Thermopolyspora flexuosa: one gene and its partner. The protein of the gene in region 2 binds, or shares a complex with, the protein of the main gene of each other region. Links are inferred from orthologs where the notes say so. Each region holds a gene or a part of one and is shown on either strand. Other genes may lie near its edges.

Region 1 (11,046 bases), 280 kb from region 2 along the record:
GTGTCCGCGACCCGGTCTCGGTCGCGGTCAGAGGCCCGCATCTCCGGGGACGTCATCGCCACCACTTTCCGCCGTCGCCAGCAGTCTCGCCAGACGCGCCTTTCCCCCGTCGAGCGCGGTCAGGACCCACGGCCCATTATCGGTCACGGCGACGCTGTGTTCGAAGTGCGCGGACGGCTTGCCGTCGAGGGTCACCACGGTCCAGTCGTCGTCGAGCACCCGGGTCCGATCGGTGCCGAGGTTCACCATCGGCTCGATCGCGAAGCACATGCCGGGCTCGAACCGCGGCCCGCGGCCCGGGCGGCCGTGGTTCGCCACCCAGGGCTCCATGTGCATCTCGGTGCCGATGCCGTGCCCGCCGTACTCCCGCGGGATGCCGTAGCGGCCCTGGGAGCGCACGTAACGCTCGATCTCGTAGCCGATGTCCGACAGGTGCCGTCCGACGGTGAGCGCGGCGATGCCGCGCCACATCGCCTCCTCGGTCACCCGCATCAGCTCGGTGAGCTCGGGCGCCACCTCGCCCACCGGCACGGTGATCGCGGCGTCGCCGTGCCAGCCGTCGAGGATCGCGCCGCAGTCGATGGAGATGATGTCGCCCTCGCGAAGCGGCCGCCGGTCGGTGGGGATTCCGTGGACGACCTCGTGGTTCACCGAGGCACAGATCGTGGCGGGATATCCCTGGTACCCCTTGAACGAGGGAATCGCGCCCTCGTCGCGGATCGCCTTCTCCGCGATCCGGTCGAGGTCCGCGGGCGTGATCCCCGGCTCCACGCTGCGCCTCAGCAGTTCGAGCGTCCGGCCCACCACCAGTCCGGCGGCCCGCATCTTCTCGAGCTGCTCAGGCGTTTTGATCTGAATACCGTGTCGGTTTCGTTTGAACACGCGTGCACCCCCTGGAGGAGACTAACGGCGAACAGGAAACCCCAATTCCTCCGATTCTCCCCCAGAGTGTGCACAACCGCGTGTCGCCACCTCAGCCGGCGAAGCGCCGCAACACGGCCATCGCCCGCTGGGTGACCTCGTCGACCGGGCCCGTCGCGTCCACACTCACGAGGATCTGCTCGTCGGTGTAGAAGGAGATCAGCGGAGCGGTCTGCTCCTGGTAGACCTCCAGGCGACGGCGGATCGTCTCCTCCCGGTCGTCGTCGCGCTGGAACAGTTCGCCCCCGCACGCGTCGCAGCGGCCCTCGGTCGAGGGCGGGTCGAAGACGATGTGCCACACCTTGCCGCAGGACCGGCAGGTGCGCCTGCCGGAGAGCCGGCGGATGACCTCCTCGTCGTCGACCTTCAGCTCGAGCACGGCGTCGAGCGCCACGCCCCAGTCCGCGAGCATCTTTTTGAGAACCTCGGCCTGGGGGACGTTCCGGGGGAAACCGTCGAGGAGGAAACCTGCTTGGGCGTCATCCTCGGAAAGCCGGTCCCGGACCATGGCGATGGTGACCTCGTCGGGGACGAGGTCCCCTCGGTCCATGTATTCCTTGGCCAGCTTGCCGAGGGGCGTGCCACCGGAAACGTTGGCACGGAAGATGTCACCTGTCGAGATTTTCGGGATCGACAGGTGAGACGCGATGAACTGGGCCTGCGTCCCCTTACCCGCTCCGGGGGGCCCGACCAGGACGACGCGCACTACTTCAGGAAGCCCTCGTAGTTACGCTGCTGCAGCTGGCTCTCGATTTGCTTCACGGTGTCCAGTCCCACGCCAACCATGATCAGAATACTCGTGCCTCCGAACGGGAAGTTGACCAGCGTCGACTGGTCGCCGCCCCCGAGCATCGCGAACGCGATGATCGGGATCAGCGACAGCACCCCCAGGTAGAGCGAGCCAGGCGCCGTGAGGCGCGACAGCACGAACTGGAGGTACTCGGCAGTCGGCCGTCCCGGGCGGATGCCTGGGATGAACCCACCGTACTTCTTCATGTTGTCGGCCACTTCAACGGGGTTGAAGGTAATGCCGACGTAGAAGTACGTGAAGAACACGATGAGCAGGAAGTAGGTCACGATGTAGGCCGGCTCGCTGCCCTGCGCGAAGTTCTGCGCCAGCCACTCGATGATCGGGTGGGGGTCCGGACGGTTGCCGAACAGCGTCACGAACAGCTGCGGCAGGTACAGCAGCGACGAGGCGAAGATGACCGGGATGATGCCGGCCTGGTTCACCTTCAGCGGGATGTACGTGGACGTCCCGCCGTACATCCGCCGCCCGACCATGCGCTTGGCGTACTGCACCGGGATGCGCCGCTGGGCCTGCTCGACGAAGACGACCGCGGCGATGAGCACGACGCCGATCGCCATGATGATCCAGAAGGCCACCGGCTGGGTCCGGTAGATGCCCAGCAGGTACGACGGGAACACGGCGATGACCTGCGTGAAGATCAGGATCGACATGCCGTTGCCGACGCCCCGGTCGGTGATGAGCTCGCCGAGCCACATGATCACGCTGGTGCCGGCGGTCATCGTGATCACCATCGTGACGATGGTGAGCAGATCCTGGTCGACGAGGATCGGAAGGTTACAATTCGGGAACAGTTGCCCGCTACGCGCAAGAGCCACGAAGGCGGTCGACTGGAGGACCGCCAGGCCGATCGTCAGGTACCGCGTGTACTGGGTGATCTTCTGCTGGCCGGCCTGGCCCTCCTTCTTCAGGGCCTCCAGCCGGGGGATCACCACGGTGAGCAACTGCAGGATGATGCTCGCGGTGATGTACGGCATGATGCCGAGCGCGAAGATCGCGAGCTTCAACAGGGCGCCGCCGCTGAAGAGCTGCACCATCCCGTAGATGCTGCCGGCGTCGCCGGCCTGCGCGTCCGCCAGACACTTGGTGACGTTTTCGGTGTGCACACCCGGGCTCGGCACCACCGATCCCAGCCGGAACAGCGCGATGATCCCGAGCGTGAACAGCAGCTTCTTGCGCAGGTCGGGCGTACGGAACGCCCGGGCTATCGCGGAAATCACGGTCCCTCCTGCGCGCCTGTGCGGCGGTATCGGTCAGCGATGGGGCGAGCGCCCATCGACATGTCTTCGGTCGGCGAACGGCGCCGTGCCGGCGCCTGCCGTCCAGCGAACTCTAACGCACCACGAGCGCGGGAGCTCACAACGAGCTCCCGCGCCACGTAGCAGCGTGCGGCCACCCGGGATCGCACCTAACGTTCGGTCACCGAGCCGCCGGCGGCGACGATCTTCTCCTTCGCGCTGGCGGAGAAGGCGTCCGCGGTGACGTTGTACGCCGCGGAGACCTCGCCGGTGCCGAGGATCTTCACGGGCTGGTTCTTCCGGACCGCGCCCTTGGCGACCAGCGCCTCCACCGTGACCTCGCCGCCCTGCGGGAACAGCTCGGCCAGCTTGTCCAGGTTCACCACCTGGTACTGGGTCTTGAACAGCGCGTTGGAGAAGCCCTTCAGCTTCGGCACCCGGCGCTGGAGCGGCATCTGGCCGCCCTCGAAGCCCGGGCGCACGTTCTTGCGGGCCTTCGTACCCTTCGTACCACGACCGGCCGTCTTACCCTTGGACGCCTCGCCGCGGCCCTTGCGGGTCTTGGGGCGGTTGGCGCCGGGGGCCGGCCGCAGGTCGTGGACGCGCAGCGGAGCGTTCTCCGGCATGCCTAGTCGACCTCCTCAACGGTCACCAGGTGCGACACCACGGCGACCATGCCCCGGATCTCGGGCTTGTCCTCCTTGATGACGACCTGACCGATACGACGGAGGCCCAGCGAACGCAGCGACTCGCGCTGGCTCTGGTTGCCCCCGATCTTCGAGCGGACCTGGGTGATCTTCAGTCGCGCCATGTCAGCTCACCGCCCTTGCCGCGGCGGCCTCCGCGAGGCCCTCCGCACGAGCCCTCAGCATCGCCGCCGGAGCGACGTGCTCAAGCGGCAGGCCGCGGCGCGCCGCGATCTCCTCCGGACGCTTGAGCTGCTTCAGCGCCGCCACGGTGGCGTGCACGATGTTGATCGGGTTGTCCGAGCCGAGCGACTTGGAGAGCACGTCGTGGATGCCCGCGCACTCCAGCACCGCACGCACCGGGCCACCCGCGATCACACCGGTACCGGGAGCGGCCGGACGCAGCAGCACGACGCCGGCCGCGTCCTCGCCCTGCACCGTGTGCGGGATCGTGCCCTGGATGCGCGGCACCCGGAAGAAGTGCTTCTTGGCCTCCTCGACGCCCTTGGCGATCGCCGCGGGCACCTCCTTGGCCTTGCCGTAGCCGACGCCGACCATGCCGTTGCCGTCGCCGACCACGACCAGGGCGGTGAAGCTGAAGCGCCGACCACCCTTGACGACCTTGGCCACTCGGTTGATCTTGACTACGCGCTCGATGTACGAGACGCCCTTGTCTGCGGCACCACCGCGGCGATCTTCGCGACGGTCCCGCCGCTCACCACCGCCGGCACCGCGCCGCGGAGCTGCAGCCATCAGTGGTTCCTCTTCTCGTTCTCGGTACGGGTGGGCACCATGTCAGAACTCCAGCCCACCCTCACGGGCACTGTCGGCCAGGGCGGCGATGCGCCCGGCGTAGCGGTAGCCGCCACGGTCGAAGACGACCTTCTGGATGCCGCGGGCCTTGGCCCGCTCGGCGAGCAGGGCGCCGACCTTCCTGGCCTTGTCGGTCTTGGTACCTTCCGCGTCCCGCAGGCTCGGGTCGAGCGTGGAGACGCTGAGCAGGGTGTGGCCGACGGTGTCGTCGATGACCTGCACCCACATGTGGCGCGTGGTCCGGTTGACGACGACCCGCGGCCGCTCGGCAGTACCCATGACCTTCTTGCGGACACGCCGGTGGCGACGCAGACGCGCGACGGTACGCGGGGCGGTGCGCTTCCTGACCTTGCCGTACGTGAAGGCCATGACTACTTACCAGCCTTTCCGACCTTGCGGCGGATGGCCTCGCCCAGGTACCGCACGCCCTTGCCCTTGTACGGGTCGGGCTTGCGGAGCTTACGGATGTTGGCGGCCACCTCACCGACCTTCTGCTTGTCGATGCCGTCCACGTGGAACAGCGTGGGCTTCTCGACGCGGAAGGTGATGCCCTCGGGGGCGTTCACGATCACCGGGTGGCTGTAGCCCAGCGAGAACTCGAGCTGCTGCGGGCCCTTCGCCTGGACGCGGTAGCCGACGCCGTGGATCTCCAGCGTCTTGGTGTAGCCCTCGGTCACCCCGGTCACCATGTTGGCGATCAGGGTGCGGGACAGGCCGTGCAGCGCACGGACCTTCTTCTCGTCACTGGGCCGCGTGACCCGGATCATCCCGTCGTCGTCACGGGTGACCTTGATCGGCTCGGCGACCGTGTGGGTCAGCGTGCCCTTGGGGCCCTTGACCGTGACCTGCTGGCCGTCGATCGTGACGTCCACGCCGCTGGGTACGGGGATGGGCTGCCGTCCGACTCGCGACATGCTGTGCCTCCTCCCCTCGTCACCACACGTAGGCGAGGACTTCCCCGCCCACTCCACGCTTCTTGGCCTGCTTGTCGGTCATCAGGCCGGCGGACGTCGAGATGATCGCGACGCCCAGGCCGCCCAGGACCCGCGGCAGGTTGTCCTTCTTCGCATAGACCCGCAGGCCGGGCTTGGAGACCCGCCGCAGGCCCGAGATGGCCCGCTCACGGCTGGGGCCGTACTTCAGCTCCACCACGAGGTTCCGGCCGACCTTGCCGTCCTCGACGGACCAGCTCTGAATGTAGCCCTCCTGCTGGAGGATCTCGGCGATGTGCGCCTTGATCTTCGAGTACGGCATGGTCACGGTGTCGTGGTATGCCGCATTCGCGTTACGCAGACGCGTCAGCATGTCTGCGATCGGGTCGGTCATCGTCATGGCCGCTGGCCTTCCTCACCGCGGTTTCCCTCTTGCAGGACCTGCGGTGTCCAGGCGGACGTCACCGGGGCCGGCGTGGGGTGGTCGCCTCCCATCGCCTGCTCCGGCCACGTCCTGGGTGTACAACTCCTCGGGACGCCGAGCGTCGGGCTCGGCCTACCAGCTCGACTTGGTGATACCGGGCAGCTCGCCGCGGTGCGCCATCTCGCGGAAGCAGATCCGGCACAGGCCGAACTTGCGGAACACGGCGCGCGGCCGCCCGCAGCGCGTGCACCGGGTGTAGGCACGGACCTTGAACTTGGGCTTCCGCGCCGCCTTGGCGATCAGCGCTTTCTTCGCCATGATCGTCTCTCCTCTTCTACGCTTCCTTGAAGGGGAAGCCGAGGTGCTTCAGCAGCGCCCGGCCCAGCTCGTCGTTCGGCGCCGACGTCACGACCGTGATGTCCATGCCCCGCGGCCGGTCCACGCGGTCCTGGTCGACCTCGTGGAACATCACCTGCTCGGTGAGACCGAAGGTGTAGTTCCCGTGGCCGTCGAACTGGTTCGGCGACAGGCCGCGGAAGTCACGGATCCGGGGCAGCGCGAGCGTCAGCAGCCGGTCGAGGAACTCCCACATGCGGTCGCCGCGCAGCGTGACGTGCGCGCCGATCGGCATGCCCTCACGGAGCTTGAACTGCGCGATCGAGCGGCGCGCCCGGGCGATCGCCGGCTTCTGGCCGGTGATCGCGGCCAGGTCGCGGATCGCGCCCTCGATGAGCTTGGAGTCCCGGGCCGCCTCGCCGATCCCCATGTTGACCTTGACCTTGGTCACCGTGGGGACCTGCATGATGTTGCGGATGCCGAACTCCTCGCGCAGCTTCGGCGCGATCTCGTTACGGTAGCGGTGCTTGAGGCGAGGCCCGTCGTAGGCGACCTCGGTTACGGTGGCGGTCATCAGCTGTCCTCACCCGATTCGTCGGCCTCGCTCTTCGAGGTCTTCTTCGCGGGCTTGTCGTCGTCCTTCTTCGGCGGCTCTTCCTTGAGCTTCTTGACGTTGCTCACGTGGATGGGGGCCTCCATGCGGCGCACGCCGCCCTGGCCGGCGCGGGGACCCTGGTGGGTCACCTTCGAGTGCTTGGTGATCATGTTGACGCCCTCGACCACCACGCGCTGCTCCCGCGGGTAGGCGGCGATGATGCGGCCCTTCGCCCCCTTGTCCTTGCCGGCGATGACCTGGACGTAGTCACCCTTCTTCACGTGCAGCTTCGGCGGCACTCAGATCACCTCCGGGGCGAGCGAGATGATGCGCATGAACTTCTTCTCGCGCAGCTCCCGGCCGACCGGGCCGAAGATACGCGTGCCACGCGGATCGCCGCTGTCCTTGATCAGGACGGCGGCGTTCTCGTCAAAGCGGATGTAGGAGCCGTCGGGGCGGCGGCGCTCCTTGGTGGTGCGCACCACGACAGCCTTGACCACGTCACCCTTCTTGACACCGGCGCCGGGAAGGGCGTCCTTCACCGTCGCGACGATGACGTCGCCGATACCCGCGTAGCGCCGACCCGAGCCGCCGAGCACGCGGATGCACAGAATCTCCTTGGCACCCGTGTTGTCGGCGACCTTGAGTCGCGACTCCTGCTGGATCACGTCAACTCCCGTGTGTCACGCCGGTTCTCATCTCTGAGCCTGGCGGAACCAACTTTGTCTGATCCCCCGTGATAAAGGGGGTGGCGGGGCCTTGCGGCCCCGCACCGGTCACTTGGCCTTCTCGAGAATCTCGACCACGCGCCACCGCTTGGTGGCCGACAGCGGCCGGGTCTCCATCAGGAGCACGCGGTCGCCGACGCTGCAGGCGTTGTTCTCGTCGTGGGCCTTGTACTTCTTGGTACGGCGGATGACCTTGCCGTACAGCGGGTGCTTGACGCGGTCCTCGACGGAGACCACAACGGTCTTGTCCATCTTGTCGCTGACCACGAGGCCCTCACGGGTCTTGCGGTAGTTCCGCGTCTTGCCCGCCTGCTGCGCAGCCTCGCTCACTCGCTCTCCTCCTTCTCGATCTTGATGATCCCGAGCTCGCGCTCGCGCATCACGGTGTAGATTCGAGCGATCTCGCGCCGGACTTGGCGCAGCCTGGCGGTGTTCTCGAGCTGCCCGGTCGCCGACTGGAAGCGGAGGTTGAAGAGCTCCTCCTTGGCCTCCTTCAGCTTCTGGACCAGCTCGTCGTGCTCCAGCGGCCGCAGTTCTTCCGCGGTCAGGCCCTTAGCCATCAGGCTTCACCCACTTCCCGCTTCACAAAGCGGCACTTCATCGGGAGCTTGTGCATGGCGCGACGCAGCGCCTCGCGGGCCACCGGCTCGGCGACGCCCGCGAGCTCGAACATCACGCGCCCCGGCTTGACGTTCGCGACCCACCACTCCGGCGAGCCCTTACCGGAACCCATACGGGTCTCGGCCGGCTTCTTGGTGAGCGGGCGGTCCGGGAAGATGTTGATCCAGACCTTTCCGCCACGGCGGATGTGCCGGGTCATGGCGATACGGGCGGCCTCGATCTGCCGGTTGGTGACGTAGGCCTGCTCGAGCGCCTGGATGCCGTACTCGCCGAAGTGCACCTTGGTGCCGCCCTTGGCCATGCCGCTGCGCTTCGGCCGGTGCTGCTTACGGTGCTTGACCTTGCGCGGGATCAGCATGTCAGCTTGCCTCCCCTTGCTGTGCGGCCTGCGCGGCCTCGGCGGCGGCGGCCTGGGCGGCCGCCTCGGACTTGGCCTGGCGCTCGCCACGGCTCCGGCGCGGACGCTCGCGGCGCGGGCGGTCGCGACGGTCGTCGCGGCGCTGCCCGGCGCGGGCGCCGGCCGCCGCGGCCTCACGCTCGGCCCGGCTCGTCGGGGCGTCGCCCTTGTAGATCCACACCTTCACGCCGATCCGGCCGAAGGTGGTGCGGGCCTCGTAGAAGCCGTAGTCGATGTCGGCGCGCAGCGTGTGCAGCGGCACGCGGCCCTCGCGGTAGAACTCCGAGCGCGACATCTCGGCGCCGCCGAGACGGCCCGAGCACTGCACCCGGATACCCTTCGCGCCGCTCTTCATCGCGGACTGCATCGCCTTCCGCATCGCGCGGCGGAACGAGACGCGGCTCGACAGCTGCTCGGCCACCCCCTGGGCGACGAGCTGCGCGTCGATCTCGGGGTTCTTCACCTCGAGGATGTTGAGCTGGACCTGCTTCTTGGTCAGCTTCTCGAGGTCGCTACGGATACGGTCCGCCTCGGCGCCCCGACGCCCGATGACGATGCCAGGCCGCGCGGTGTGGATGTCCACCTGCACACGGTCGGTGGTGCGCTCGATCTCGACCTTGGAGATCCCGGCCCGCTCCATGCCGCGCTGCAGCATGCGGCGGATGGCGACGTCCTCGGCCACGTAGGCCTTGTACAGCTTGTCGGCGTACCACCGGCTCTTGTGGTCGGTGGTGATACCGAGGCGGAACCCGTGCGGGTTGACTTTCTGCCCCACTAGCGGGTCCTTCCCTTCGGCTTGCCACGGCCCGCGTTGGCCTCGGGCCGGGACTCGACGACAACGGTGATGTGGCTCGTCCGCTTGTTGATCCGGAAGGCGCGGCCCTGCGCGCGGGCGCGGTACCGCTTCAGCGTCGGGCCCTCGTCGACCCACGCGCGGCTGACGACCAGCGTGTCGCGGTCGAGCTTGAAGTTGTGCTCGGCGTTCGCCATCGCGCTCGCCAGCACCTTGTACACGGTCTCGCTGGCCCGCTGGGGAGCGAACCGCAGCACGGCCTGCGCCTCCGAGGCGGGCAGCCCGCGAATCAGGTCCACCACGCGGCGGGCCTTCCGGGGCGTGACGCGGACGAACCGCGCCGTGGCCCTCGCTTCCATCGCAATCTCCTCGCTACCTGGCGGTTACCGTCGGCTGCGCCGTTCTTCCTTGACGTGGCTGCGGAACGTCCGCGTGGGCGCGAACTCTCCGAGCTTGTGGCCGATCATCTGCTCGGTGATGAACACCGGGACGTGCTTGCGGCCGTCGTGCACGGCGATCGTGTGGCCGATCATCTCCGGCACGATCATCGAGCGCCGCGACCACGTCTTGATGACGTTCTTGGTGCCCTTCTCGTTCTGCGCGATCACCTTCTTCATCAGGTGATCGTCCACGAAGGGGCCCTTCTTGAGGCTACGTGGCATCTCGGCTGCTCCTACCGCTTCTTCTTGGCCCGACGACGGATGATCAGCCGGTCACTGGGCTTCTTCGCCTTGCGGGTACGGCCCTCCGGCTTACCCTTCGGGTTCACCGGGTGGCGACCACCGGAGGTCTTGCCCTCACCACCACCGTGCGGGTGGTCGACCGGGTTCATCGCCACGCCACGGACGCTGGGGCGCTTGCCCTTCCAGCGCATACGGCCGGCCTTGCCCCAGTTGATGTTGGACTGCTCGGCGTTGCCGACCTGGCCCACCGTGGCCCGGCAGCGCACGTCGACCATGCGCACCTCGCCGGACGGCATACGCAGCGTGGCGTACATGCCCTCCTTGGCGAGCAGCTGGATCTGCGCGCCGGCCGAACGCCCGAGCTTGGCGCCACCGCCCGGCTTCAGCTCCACCGCGTGCACGAACGTACCGGTGGGGATGTTGCGCAGCGGCAGGCAGTTGCCCGGCTTGATGTCGGCGCCGGGGCCGTTCTCGATCCGGTCGCCCTGCTTGATCCCCGCCGGGGCGAGGATGTAGCGCTTCTCGCCGTCCGCGTAGTGCAGCAGCGCGATACGGGAGGTGCGGTTCGGGTCGTACTCGATGTGCGCGACCTTCGCCGGGATCCCGTCCTTGTCGTTCCTGCGGAAGTCGATGATGCGGTACGCACGCTTGTGGCCGCCGCCCTGGTGGCGCGCGGTCACGCGACCGTGCGCGTTCCGCCCGCCCTTACTGTGCAGGGGGCGGAGCAGCGACTTCTCCGGCCGGCTGCGGGTGATCTCGGCGAAGTCCGAGACGCTCGCCCCACGACGACCGGGCGTCGTCGGCTTGTATTTACGGATGCCCATCTTTTTCGTTCATCCCTGTTCGTGTTCGGTTACGACGCCTCTGGAACCCTGTGGAGGGCTGCACTGCGTCGCGGCGAGGGAGGGCGCCGGGGTCCGGTGGCGGATCGGCGCTCCCCTGCGGGGTCGGTCGCCCGCCCGCCTCAGCCGACCGGGCCGAAGATGTCGATCCGGTCGCCCTCGGCGAGGCTGACGATCGCGCGCTTGGTGTCCGGGCGCTTGCCCTCACCGCGCCGGGTGCGCTTGCGCT
Region 2 (11,500 bases):
CCGCGGCCGCGGTCTGCGCGAAGGTCGCCGCCGGGCGCGCGTGCAACCCGATCACCGACTCGACCGTGACCTTCCGTTCCGGCATCGTCCCCATCCTTCCCCGGTCCGCCGGACCCATCCTCGCATCTTCCGCCGGGTCCTCGGGGCTTTCCGGGCCGGAGTGTGGCTAATCGGTCTGGGTGACCTTCCGCAGCCCCCGGGGTGAGTCCGGGTCGATGCCGAGCCGGCGGGCGAGCGCCTCGGTGACGAGCTGGCCGGGCACGATCAGCCCGATCGGCGCCACCCACTCGGGCAGGTCCGGGCCGTTGAGCCGGGCGGTGCACGCCGCGGCGAGGGCCTCGTCCCCGCCCACGCCGTACGCGGCCGCCCCGGCCGAGCGGACCCGCTCGGCGAGCGCCACCGTGCCCGGCAGGGTGGGGCCGGACCCGGCCGCCACGAGGATCGCCGGGGTGCCCGAGTCCACCACGGCGATCGGCCCGTGCAGCAGGTCCGCGTACGACAGGCCCATGGCGTGCAGGTAGCAGGCCTCCTTGAGCTTGAGCGCGAGCTCCAGCGCGGTGGAGAACGCCATGCCGCGGCCGGACACCACCGCCCCGGCCACGCCGGCGAGCCCGTCGACCACCGCGTCGAGGTCGCCGGGGTCGTCGAGCAGCGCGGCCACCGCGTCCGGCGCCCGCTCCAGGTCGGCGGCGTCGACCTCGGCGCCGAGCGCGAGGGCGAGCACGGCGAGCGCGGCGAGCTGGGTGGTGTAGGTCTTGGTCGCGGGCACCGCCTTCTCCTCGCCCGCCTCGGTGCACAGCGCGAGGTCGGCCGCCTGCGCCAGCGGGCTCTCCGGCCCGCCGTTGGTGATCGCCACGGTGCGGGCGCCGCAGTCCTTCGCCCAGGCGAGGGTCTCGACGATCTCCTCGGTACGGCCGGACTGCGACAGCGCGACCGCGAGCACGCCGTCGAGGTCCATGCGCCGCCGGTACACGGTCGCCACCGAGGGCGCGGCGAGCGCGGCCGGCCGTCCGGCGTACGCCTCCAGCAGGTAGCGCCCGTACACGGCCGCGTTGTCCGAGGTCCCCCGCGCGATGAACAGCACCTGCCGGGCGGAGCCGCCCAGCGCCCGTACCTCGTCCCGCCGCGGCAGCAGGGCGCGCAGCGTGGCGCGCAAGGCCTCCGGCTGCTCGGCGATCTCGCGCCGCATCATGCTCGTCATCGTGGCCCCCATCGTCGCGTCGGCCGGTGCCGGTCCAGTCCGGCCTAGACCAGTACGTACCATACAGGGAGCCACGGAAAGGGGGAGGCATGGCGCAGATCGATCCCGGCAGCCCGGTCCCGAAGTACTTCCAGCTCCGGGAGATCCTCCTCGACCTGATCGAGCGCAACGAGCTGCCGATCGGCTCCGCGATCCCCTCCGAGCGGGAGCTGTCCGCGTGCTACGGGCTGTCCCGGATGACGGTACGGCAGGCGGTCGACCACCTGGTCTCCGAGGGACGGCTGCACCGGGTGCCGGGCAAGGGCACCTTCGTGGCCCGGCCGAAGATCGAGATGACGCTGCAGCTGCGGTCGTTCACCGAGGACATGCGGGCCCGGGGCATGGAGCCCGGCGCGCGTGACCTGGACCGCCGGGTGGTCCGGGCGAGCCCGCACCTCGCCCGGCGGCTCGGCCTGCGGCCCGGCGACGAGGTGCACTACCTGGAGCGGCTGCGCACGGCCGACGGCGAGCCGCTGTGCATCGAGCGGGTGCACATCCCCGTCGCGCTCGCCCCCGACCTCGCCGCGCACGACCTCACCGACCGGTCGCTGTACGCGCTGCTCGAGTCGGTCTACGGGATCGTCTTCGACGCCGGGGAGCTCACCATCGACGCGGGCATCGCCGACCCGGGCGACGCCGACCTGCTGCGGCTGCCCCGCGGCGGGGCCGTGCTCATCCTCCAGCACCGCTCGTTCGCCGGGGGCGTGTGCGCCGAGATCGGGGTGTCCACCTACCGCGCGGACCGGTACCAGCTGCGCGCCGCGATCGTGTCCCCCGCCCGCCACCGCTCCGCCCAGGGCCGCGGCGTGCTCCAGGCCGCCGAGTAGGGGTCCGCCCGGCGGCGCACCGGCGGCCCGTATCCCCGGCGGGGCCGTTCCTCCGCCGCGATCGCGGGCGTCCCGCCCGGCGGCGCACGCGGAGGTTACCAGCGGGTAACGGTACGGCGACAGTCCGCCCGGGCCGTATCAGCCGGGCCGTACGCGGCCTCTGTAGGGCGTCCCGAAGCAGCACCCGCCGGACGATCACGGAGTTGCGATGACCCGACCTCCCCGTCCCGTCGCCCTGCCCCGCCTGGTCCGCACGCCCCGCATCGACCCGCCGTACGACGACGAGGTCGCCGCGCCGGTGGTCGACGGGGCGCTCGCCCTCGCGCCCCGTCCCCGGCCCGCCGCGCCCCGGCCGGCCCCGGCCGCCGAGCGCCCCGCCGGGCCGTACCCGGGGCCGCGGCGGCTGCGCGCCCTCGGCCAGGCGGTGGCCGAGGTGCTCGCGGGCATGCGGCCCGCCGCGACGGTCGCGGACCGGTTCACCGAGCGCGCCTACGCCGAGCTGGTGCGCGCCGGGCGCATGCTCCGCGCCCGCCGCCCGCCGCGGGCGGGGCGCCCGCACGTGAGCACGCCCCGGGAGGGCGTGATCGAGATGTGCCTGCCGGTGCACTGCGGCGAGCGCACCCACGGGCTCGCGCTCCGGCTGGAGCGGCGCGGCGTGCAGTGGCTGTGCACCGAGTGGGAGACGGCCTGAGCCGCATCCGAAAAGGCCGCACACGACGACGGTGACCGGCCCCCGCGCGGGGCCGGTCACCGTTCTCTCGGGCCGTCTGTCGCGTCAGGCCTTGGTGTTCTTGGGGTCGCCGTGGCAACGCTTGAACTTCTTGCCCGACCCGCAGGGGCAGGGCGCGTTGCGCTCGACGTTGCCGTAGGCGGCGCGCTCCTCGGGCGTGGTGCGGACCCGGACCTGCTCGACGTCGCCGGTCTCGCCCGGCGCCGTGTAGATCATCTCGGCCGGGCGCTCCGGGCGGCGCAGCGCCCTGGCGATGATCTCGCTCGCCTCGGCGACCGCGGCGTCCTCCTCGCCCGCCTCCTCGACGATCGGGTTCGGCTGGACCTCGATCTCGAGGTTGAACAGGTAGCCGACCGAGTCCTCCTTGATCGCGTCGAGCATCGCCACGAACATGTCGTAGCCCTCGCGCTGGTACTCGACGAGCGGGTCCCGCTGCGCGTAGGCCCGGAGCGCGATGCCCTCCTGGAGGTAGTCCATCTCGTACAGGTGCTCACGCCACTTGCGGTCGAGCACCTGCAGGATGACCCGGCGCTCCAGCTCGCGCATGGTCTCCGCGCCGAGCTCCTCCTCCCGCACGTCGTAGGCGGCGAGGGCGTCGGCGATGATGCGCTCCTCGATCACGTCCGCGGTGAGCCTCTCGCGGCCGCCGGCCTCCTCGATGAGCTCGTCGGCGGTCACCGAGACCGGGTAGAGCTGCTTGAACGCCTTCCACAGGGTGTCGAGGTCCCACTCCTCGGCGTAGCCCTCGGCGGTGGCGGACCGCACGTACCCGCTGATCACGTCGCGGATGAACCCGCGCACCTGCTCGCGCAGGTCGGCGCCCTCGAGCACCTTGCGGCGCTCGGCGTAGATCACCTTGCGCTGCTGGTTCAGCACCTCGTCGTACTTGAGCACGTTCTTCCGTGCCTCGAAGTGCTGCTGCTCGACCTGGTGCTGGGCGGACGCGATCGCCTTGGTGACGATGCCGGACTCGATCGGCACGTCGTCCGGGATGTTGAGGCGGTTCATGATCATCTCGACCCGCGCGGAGTTGAACAGCCGCATCAGGTCGTCCTCGAGGGACAGGTAGAACCGCGACTCGCCGGGGTCGCCCTGCCGGCCGGACCGGCCGCGCAGCTGGTTGTCGATCCGGCGGGACTCGTGCCGCTCCGTGCCGAGCACGTACAGGCCGCCGAGCCGGACGACCTCCTCGTGCTCGGCCTTGACCTCCTCCTTGGCCTTCTCGAGCGCCTCGGGCCAGGCCTTCTCGTACTCCTCCGGCGTCTCGGTGGGCGACAGGCCGCGCTTCTCCAGCTCCCGGGCGGCGCGGAACTCGGGGTTGCCGCCGAGCATGATGTCGGTACCGCGACCGGCCATGTTGGTGGCGACGGTCACCGCGTGCTTGCGGCCCGCCTCGGCGACGATCGCGGCCTCCCGCGCGTGGTTCTTCGCGTTGAGCACCTCGTGCGGGATGCCCCGCCGCTTGAGCATCTTCGACAGCTTCTCGGACTTCTCCACCGAGGTGGTGCCGACCAGGACCGGCTGTCCCTTCTCGTACCGCTGGACGATGTCCTCGACGACCGCCTGGAACTTGGCGTCCTCGGTCTTGTAGACCACGTCCGGGTGATCCTTACGGATCATCGGCTTGTTCGTGGGGATCGGCACCACGCCGAGCTTGTAGGTCTGGTGGAACTCGTTCGCCTCGGTCGCCGCGGTACCGGTCATGCCCGCGAGCTTCTCGTAGAGGCGGAAGTAGTTCTGCAGGGTGATCGTGGCGAGGGTCTGGTTCTCGTCCTTGATCTTGACGCCTTCCTTCGCCTCGATCGCCTGGTGCATGCCCTCGTTGTAGCGGCGGCCGTGCAGGATGCGGCCGGTGAACTCGTCGACGATGAGGACCTCGCCGTTCGCGACGATGTAGTCCCGGTCCCGCTTGTAGAGCTCCTTGGCCTTCAGCGCGTTGTTGAGGAAGCCGACCAGGTGGGTGTGCTCGGGCTTGTAGAGGTTGTCGATGCCGAGCCAGTCCTCGACCTTGGCGACGCCGGACTCCAGGATGGCGACCGTGCGCTTCTTCTCGTCGACCACGTAGTCGCCGGTGGGCTCCTCGCCGTTCTTGCCCTCCTCGCCCCGGCGCAGCCGCGGGACGATCTTGGCGAACTCCTGGTACCACTTGGCGGACTGCTCGCCCGGCCCGGAGATGATCAGCGGGGTACGGGCCTCGTCGATGAGGATCGAGTCGACCTCGTCGACGATGGCGAAGTAGTGGCCACGCTGCACGCACTCGTCGAGGCTCCAGGCCATGTTGTCCCGGAGGTAGTCGAAGCCGAACTCGTTGTTGGTGCCGTAGGTGATGTCGGCCTCGTAGGCCTTGCGCCGCTCCTCCGGGGGCATCTGGGCGAGGATCACGCCGACCTTCAGGCCGAGGAAGCGGTGCACCCGGCCCATGGTCTCGGCGTCACGCTTGGCGAGGTAGTCGTTGACCGTGACGATGTGCACGCCCTTGCCGGTGAGCGCGTTGAGGTACGCCGGCAGCGTGGCGGTGAGCGTCTTGCCCTCACCGGTGCGCATCTCGGCGATGTTGCCGAAGTGGAGCGCGGCGCCACCCATGATCTGGACGTCGAAGTGCCGCTGGCCGAGCACGCGGCGGGCGGCCTCGCGGACGGTCGCGAACGCCTCGGGGAGCAGGTCGTCCAGCGACTCGCCGTCCTTGTAGCGCTGCTTGTACTCGTCGGTCAGCGCGCGCAGCTCGGCGTCGGTGAGGCTCTTGAAGTCGTCCTCGATGGAGTTGACCTGCTCGGCGATGCGCTTGAGCTTACGCAGAATCTTGCCTTCGCCGGCCCGGAGAATCTTGTCGAGAATGGCCACTTTTCTTAGAGCTCCTCGCAGGTCTACCACGCCCGGAGGCGATGGTTGGTGAGGACAGTCGAACTACCCCGGTAGCCCATCGTAGGGCGTTCCACCACCGGACACAGCCACCGTTAACGACGAGCGTCAGGGCCGGGAAGTTCCCGTACTCGCACCGCCGGAGAATACGGCACCGATCAACGGGTAGGTACGTCACACCGCTGTTTGGGCGAATCTCCGCGTACGGCACGCAAGGTCGCCGTACACGGTTATACCGCCGAAACCGCCACAACGCCGTGCGGGAACGCAGGGAGGCGCCATGCCCCAGACCGAACGCCCCGACGAGCACGAGGGCCACGCGTTCGTCGCCAGCGGAAGCCACGCCGGCCGGCCCGGCTCCTGGCTCGCGGTCATCGTGATCATGCTCGGCTTCACCGTCGGCGGGGTCGGGCTCTGCCTCGGCCCCAACTGGATCCTGATCGGCGTCGGGATCGGGCTCATGGTCATCGGGGGCGTGATCGCGATGGCCGTCGACATCTTCTCCGACGTGATCGTCGACTCCCGGCGTGACGTGCCCGCCCAGGAGCACCACTCCCCGTTCGAGCGCCACCGGCTCCGCGTCGAGCACCACCGGGCCGAGCGGCGGATCGAGCACCCGGCCGAGCACCGCCACGAGGCCTGAGCACCGGCCCTCGGCTTCGGGCGCCGGCCCCGGGGGCCGTGCGCCCGCCTTTGCCTGCCGTACGCCGGACGGCGTGTAACCGGCATAGCGATTTTGTCGGTGGCGCGCGGTAGCATCGCCGGCATGGCCACGAGCGCGTATCCCGCCCCCACCTCCCCGGGCGTCTCCCCCGGGCCCGTCCCCCCGGAGCCGGCGGCCGCGCCGCCCTCCGGCCGTCCGGAGACCGAGCTGTCGGCCGACGAGGCACGCCGGATCATCCTGCGGGCGCAGGGGCTGCTCGGCGCGGACGGGCGGCGCGGCGGCGTGCCCGCCATGCTGCGCCGGCTCGCCGCCGTGCAGCTCGACACGATCTCGGTGCTCGCCCGGTCCCACGAGCTCGTGGCGTACGCCCGGCTCGGGCCGGTCGGGCGCGAGGCGGTGGAGCGGGCCTACTGGCACGAGCCCGCCCGCGCCTTCGAGTACTGGTGCCACGCGATGTGCGTGCTGCCGATCGAGCACTGGCCGCTGCTGGCGTTCCGGCGCCGCGCCTACCGGGAGCGCCGCAAGCGCTGGCACGAGGTGCCGGCCGGCCTCGGCGAGGTGCTCGCCCGGGTGCGGGACGAGGGGCCGGTCACCACCACCGACCTCGGCGGGGCGAGGAACGGCGGCGCGTGGTGGGACTGGTCGGACGTAAAGATCGCCCTCGAGTACCTGCTCGACATCGGCGAGGTGGTGTGCACCCGCCGGGTCGGCTGGCGGCGCGTGTACGACCTCGCCGAGCGCGCGGTGCCGCCGGAGCTGCTCGGGGCCGAGCCGGACGACGAGGAGTGCGTGGCGCGCCTCGCCGCGATCGCGGGCCGGGCGCTCGGCGTGGCCACCCGGGCCGACCTGGTGGACTTCCTCCGCCTCGACGGGCGGCACGCGGCGATCCTCGACCGCCTGCTCGCCGAGGGGGCGTGCGGCCTGGTTCCGGTCCGCGTCGCGGGCTGGCCGCAGGCGCGCGGCGGCGCCGGGCGGGCGAACGCGTACGCCGATCCCGTCGCGCTCGCGACCGAGCCGCGCGGGCGGCACCGCACCACGCTGCTGTCGCCGTTCGACTCGCTGGTGTGGGACCGCGCCCGCACCGAGCGGGTGTTCGGCTTCACCCACCGGCTTGAGGCGTACGTCCCGCGGCACAAGCGGGTGCACGGCTACTACGTGATGCCGGTGCTCGCCCAGGGCCGGCTGATCGCCCGGGTGGACCCGGCACGGGAGGGCCGCACGCTCGTCGCGCGGTACGTCGGCTTCGAGTCCGGCGGCAACGGCCGCGGGAACGGCGCCGGCAACGGCACGATCGGCGGCGTGCGCGCCGCGCACGTGGCGGCCGTGCGCGACGCACTGTGGGCGGCCGCGGCCTGGGTCGGCTGCGACGACGTGCGGGTGGAGCGGGTGCTCCCCGCGGAGCACGACGCCGCGCTGCGCCGGGCCCTGGAGTCCCGGGACGCGCCGGTCAGGTGATCTCCAGCAGGCGCTCGCGCACCGCGTAGACCACCGCCTCCATCCGGGAGTGGAGCTGGAGCTTCTCCAGGATGTTGCGGACGTGGTTCTTCACCGTGTTCTCGGAGATGAACAGCTCCTTGGCGATCTCGCGGTTGTTCATGCCCTTCGCGACGAGCCGCAGGACCTCCATCTCGCGATCGGTGAGCCGGGGGGCGGGCACCTGCGGGGGACGCTCGGCCTCCTTGCGGCTCATCGCCGCGAACTCCTGGATGAGCTTGGTCGCCATCGAGGGGTTGATCAGCGACTGCCCCTCGTACACGCTGCGCACCGCGTCGGGCACCTCGTCGATCTGCACGTCCTTGAGCAGGTAGCCCGTCGCGCCCGCCTTGATGGCGTCGAAGAGGTCCTCCTCCTCGTCGCTCACCGTGAGCATGATGATCCGCGCGCTCGGCACGGCCTCCTTGATGCCGCGGGTCGCCTCGATGCCGGTGCGCCGGGGCATGCGCACGTCCATGAGCACGACATCGGGCATGAGGCGGCCGGCGAGCTCGACCGCCTCCTCCCCGTCGCTCGCCTCACCGACCACTTCGATGTCCGGCTCCGCGGTCAGCGCGAGCTCGAGGCTGCGGCGGATCAGCGCGTGATCGTCAACGATCAGCACGCGGATCGGCTCGCCGCCGTCGGCCGCGCGGGCCGCCTCGTCGGGTCGGGTCACGCCTCCTCCTAGAGGGCTGCCACAAAGCCGTAGGGAACGCCATCATTACACGGCTTTCTCCCGGTCGGAGCAGTCGGAAGGGCCACCTCCGGGTGGGGGCGGGCGCCCCCACCCCCGGCCTACTCCTCGATCAGCCGCAGCACGCCGTAGTGGTAGCCGCGGCGCCGGTACACGACGCTGGGCAGGCCGTTCTCCTTGTCGCGGAAGAGGTAGAAGTCGTGTCCGACCAGCTCCATCTCGAGCAACGCCTGGTCGACGGTCATCGGCTGGGCCTTGTGATACTTCTCACGGACGACGAGCGGGCCCTCGCCCTCCATGGGGATCGGGACGATCGGCTCCTCCTCGCCGCCGGCCTCCCGCCGCCGCGCCTCCTCCTGCTCCGCGGCGTAGGTGTCCTCGTACGTCTCCTCCTCGGCCTCGGCCGTGCTCCGCGCGGCCTGGCCGCCTTCCTGGGCACGCAACTCGTCGAGCCGGGCGAGCGCCGCCGTGATCTCGGCAACCGAGGGGGGGCACTGGCTGCCGTAGTGCACCTTGCGGCGGTCGGCGATCCGGCGCAGCCGGTTCTCCAGCTTGTCAAGGGCGAGGTCGAGGGCGGCGAAGCGATCGGCGGCCGACGCCTCGGCGCGGATGGCCGGGCCGCGGGAGTGGATGGTCAGCTCGACCCGCTCCCGCTGGTCCGCAAGACGCGGGTTACGCTCCTTGGACACCTCCACCGACACGCGGATCAGCCGGTTGTCGAGGCGCTCGATCCTGGCGAGCTTGCTCTTCACGTGATCGCGGAAGCGATCGCTCACACCGGTGTGCCGACCCTTGACGATGATGTCCACCTGGGCAGCCCCCCTTCGTCCGACGACTTTGGCGTGCAACAGGTGCGGACAGGAAATGGCACCCGTTCGGCCGACCTGGTCTTCGTCCCCACATCCGCCTGCTGAGGGGTTCGCGGCTCTTCTCCCGCCACTACTACCCTTCTCTTCGTACGGGGGACATCCGGACCCCCGGGAAGGCAGGACTTACCTCTAAGCCGCACCGTGATCGGTCGACGAAGAGTCGCCTTACGTGGGCCGTTTCGCCTGCGGCTGGCATCGGCTAGCCGGACCTGCCGTGCGGCAGGCCCGGCGCAACCACGGACCCGAACGGGTGCCATGCTGGAACGCTAGCCGGTAGCGCGCGGAATGTCAGCCGGGCGTCTCGCGCCGTGGTCACGCACGGTGAGATCCGCGGCGGGGCCGGCCGCCCGAAAAAGTCCGATCCGGCAGGCCAAATCACCCAGGAAACCGGCATCTCAGCGGCGCGATCAGCGGCGGCGTTCCGGTGGGGTGAGAGTTGTGTGACCAAGCGGACAGGGTCCGATTTTGCCCGGATCTTTACGCCGAGTGATCGTCACGGATGATTTTCCTTCGGCGTGTCGCGGCGATCGTGACCGCGAGCGAGGGCCGCACGCCCGCCTCGCGGAGCGCCCGCGCGGCCTCGGCGAGCGTCGCCCCGGTGGTGATCACGTCGTCCACGAGCACGCAGGCCCCGGGCGGGACCGGCCGTACGACGGCGAACGCGCGGTGCAGGTTCGCCGCCCGCCGCGCCGCGTCCAGCCCCGCCTGGTCGGCCACCCGGCGCCGCTGCCCGAGCACGGGCGCGACGACCACGGGCCGGTCCGGCCGGGCGAGCCGCCGGGCCGTGAGCGCCGCGAGCCGGCCGACCGGGTCGTGCCCGCGCGCCCGCCGCGCCGCCCGCGCGCTCGGCACCGGCACCAGCACCACCGGGCCCGTCCGGTACGGCACCGCCGCGGCCGTGACCGCGGCGAGGCAGGCGGCGAGCGCGGGCGCGAGGGCGGTACGGCCGCGCTCCTTGTAGGCGAGGATCAGCCGCCGGGCCGCCCCCGCGTACGCCGTGGCCGTCCAGCACTCGGGCAGGCCCGCCGGGGCCGGACACGGCCGGTGCGGCCCCGGCCGCCCGGCCAGCCCGGCCGCACAGTCCACGCAGAGCGGGCCCGCCGTGTCCCCGCAGCCCGCGCAGCGCTGCGGCAACAGCAGATCGAGCAGCGGGCCGAGCAGGCGGCCGGGCGCGAGACCGGGCAGGATCCCGCGCGTGACGCCGGGCGACACCGTGCGCATGGGTCCACTATGCCCGGCCCCACCGACACTTTCCGTGACGCAGGGCCACACCCCGCGCGACCGACGAGGGCGGCCCGGGTCAGCTCAGCGGGAAGGCCGGGGTGTCGGCCCCGCGCATGGCCGTGGCCATCCACTCCTTCTTCTTGTCCGGATCCCACATGAGGATCTCGCCGTCGTCCCCGGTGCCGGCGAGCAGCCGGCCGTTCGGCGCCGCCGTGATCGTCCGGATCCGGGAGTCGGCCTTCAGGCCCGCCGAGGTGAGCTGGGTGCCGTCGGTGACGTCCCAGGCGGTGAGCTCCCGGTTCTGCTTGTTGTCCCGGGTGAGCACGAGCAGCGTCTGGGCGTCCTGCCAGGCGATGTCGACGACCTCGACGCCCGACGCGGTCGCGTCCAGCGGCAGCAGGCCGTCGATGCGCCCGCCGTCCCGGTCGATCGCGCCGACGTACACCCGCTGGGCGAGCCCGTCGTCGGCGACCACCGCGACCCGGACCCCGTCCCGGGCCACCTTCAGCGCGCTCACGTGCTTGTTCTCCAGCTCGGGGGCCTGCACGTGGCGCTGCGTCGAGCCGTTGGAACGCCACACCCGCGACCGCTGCTCCCCGACGCGCTCCACGGTCCACACCTCGTCGTACCGGTCCCAGGACGGCGGGGTGAGGTCCCGGCCCCGGACCCAGCGCTGCCACTCGCCCTCGTCGGCGAGCGGGGCCACGTAGATCCCGTCGTCGCCGAGCGCGGCCACGTACGTGTTCGCGTTCCCGGAGATCGCCGGGCGTCGCACGGCACGGGTCTTCTTCCCGGCCACGCCCGGCGCCACGCCGGGGTCGCCGTTCCAGGTGAGCCGGTGCAGCCGGCCGTTCCGCATGAAGTAGGCCTCGGGCTGCTGGCCCAGCACGTTGGGGTCGTAACCGGCGTAACGGTCG

What was found.
Region 1: the proteins of secA (region 2) and secY are in contact, whole or in part, in a crystal structure (PDB 3DIN), measured with the Thermotoga maritima proteins. The link is inferred for Thermopolyspora flexuosa from one-to-one orthologs. Residues at the interface, in WP_004082002.1 of Thermotoga maritima: Glu261, Ala262, Arg263, Lys300, Ala301, Arg302, Thr303, Ile304, Ile305, Leu323, Tyr324, Asp325, Pro326, Val329, Ser330, Tyr333, Ile336, Lys340, Phe345, Val349, Glu363, Phe364, Tyr374, Ser375, Gly376, Gly377, Glu393, Ile395, Thr482, Ser483; in WP_004081795.1 of Thermotoga maritima: Glu108, Gly109, Glu110, Glu111, Ala236, Glu237, Arg238, Arg239, Ile240, Thr241, Ile242, Gln243, Tyr244, Ala245, Arg246, Arg247, Val248, Thr249, Gly250, Arg251, Arg252, Val253, Tyr254, Gly256, Ala257, Ser258, Thr259, Tyr260, Leu261, Pro262.

The regions. Positions count from the first base shown.
Region 1 is NZ_VFPQ01000001.1:4,431,715-4,442,760, forward strand. Bases 789-3,728 are described here. They hold secY (preprotein translocase subunit SecY), read right to left. Parts: upstream 2,950-3,728; coding sequence 1,627-2,949; downstream 789-1,626. Other genes in these bases: map (type I methionyl aminopeptidase), read right to left, coding at 789-882; FHX40_RS18835 (adenylate kinase), read right to left, coding at 974-1,627; rplO (50S ribosomal protein L15), read right to left, coding at 3,138-3,593; rpmD (50S ribosomal protein L30), read right to left, coding at 3,596-3,728. Also shown: more of map, read right to left, coding at 28-788; more of rpmD, read right to left, coding at 3,729-3,778; rpsE (30S ribosomal protein S5), read right to left, coding at 3,780-4,406; rplR (50S ribosomal protein L18), read right to left, coding at 4,449-4,835; rplF (50S ribosomal protein L6), read right to left, coding at 4,838-5,380; rpsH (30S ribosomal protein S8), read right to left, coding at 5,400-5,798; FHX40_RS18875 (type Z 30S ribosomal protein S14), read right to left, coding at 5,955-6,140; rplE (50S ribosomal protein L5), read right to left, coding at 6,157-6,732; rplX (50S ribosomal protein L24), read right to left, coding at 6,732-7,052; rplN (50S ribosomal protein L14), read right to left, coding at 7,053-7,421; rpsQ (30S ribosomal protein S17), read right to left, coding at 7,530-7,811; rpmC (50S ribosomal protein L29), read right to left, coding at 7,808-8,041; rplP (50S ribosomal protein L16), read right to left, coding at 8,041-8,460; rpsC (30S ribosomal protein S3), read right to left, coding at 8,462-9,274; rplV (50S ribosomal protein L22), read right to left, coding at 9,274-9,651; rpsS (30S ribosomal protein S19), read right to left, coding at 9,676-9,954; and 2 more genes. UniProt on the Escherichia coli protein: The central subunit of the protein translocation channel SecYEG. Consists of two halves formed by TMs 1-5 and 6-10.
Region 2 is NZ_VFPQ01000001.1:4,146,256-4,157,755, forward strand. The notes cover bases 2,643-6,036. They hold secA (preprotein translocase subunit SecA), read right to left. Parts: upstream 5,639-6,036; coding sequence 2,843-5,638; downstream 2,643-2,842. Other genes in these bases: FHX40_RS17615 (Rv3235 family protein), read left to right, coding at 2,643-2,758; FHX40_RS17625 (HGxxPAAW family protein), read left to right, coding at 5,937-6,036. Also shown: FHX40_RS17600 (HPr family phosphocarrier protein), read right to left, coding at 1-85; FHX40_RS17605 (SIS domain-containing protein), read right to left, coding at 167-1,201; FHX40_RS17610 (GntR family transcriptional regulator), read left to right, coding at 1,291-2,067; more of FHX40_RS17615, read left to right, coding at 2,276-2,642; more of FHX40_RS17625, read left to right, coding at 6,037-6,299; FHX40_RS17630 (winged helix-turn-helix domain-containing protein), read left to right, coding at 6,423-7,775; FHX40_RS17635 (response regulator), read right to left, coding at 7,768-8,472; hpf (ribosome hibernation-promoting factor, HPF/YfiA family), read right to left, coding at 8,592-9,299; FHX40_RS17645 (ComF family protein), read right to left, coding at 9,837-10,580; FHX40_RS17650 (LpqB family beta-propeller domain-containing protein), read right to left, coding at 10,660-11,500. UniProt on the Escherichia coli protein: Required for protein export, interacts with the SecYEG preprotein conducting channel.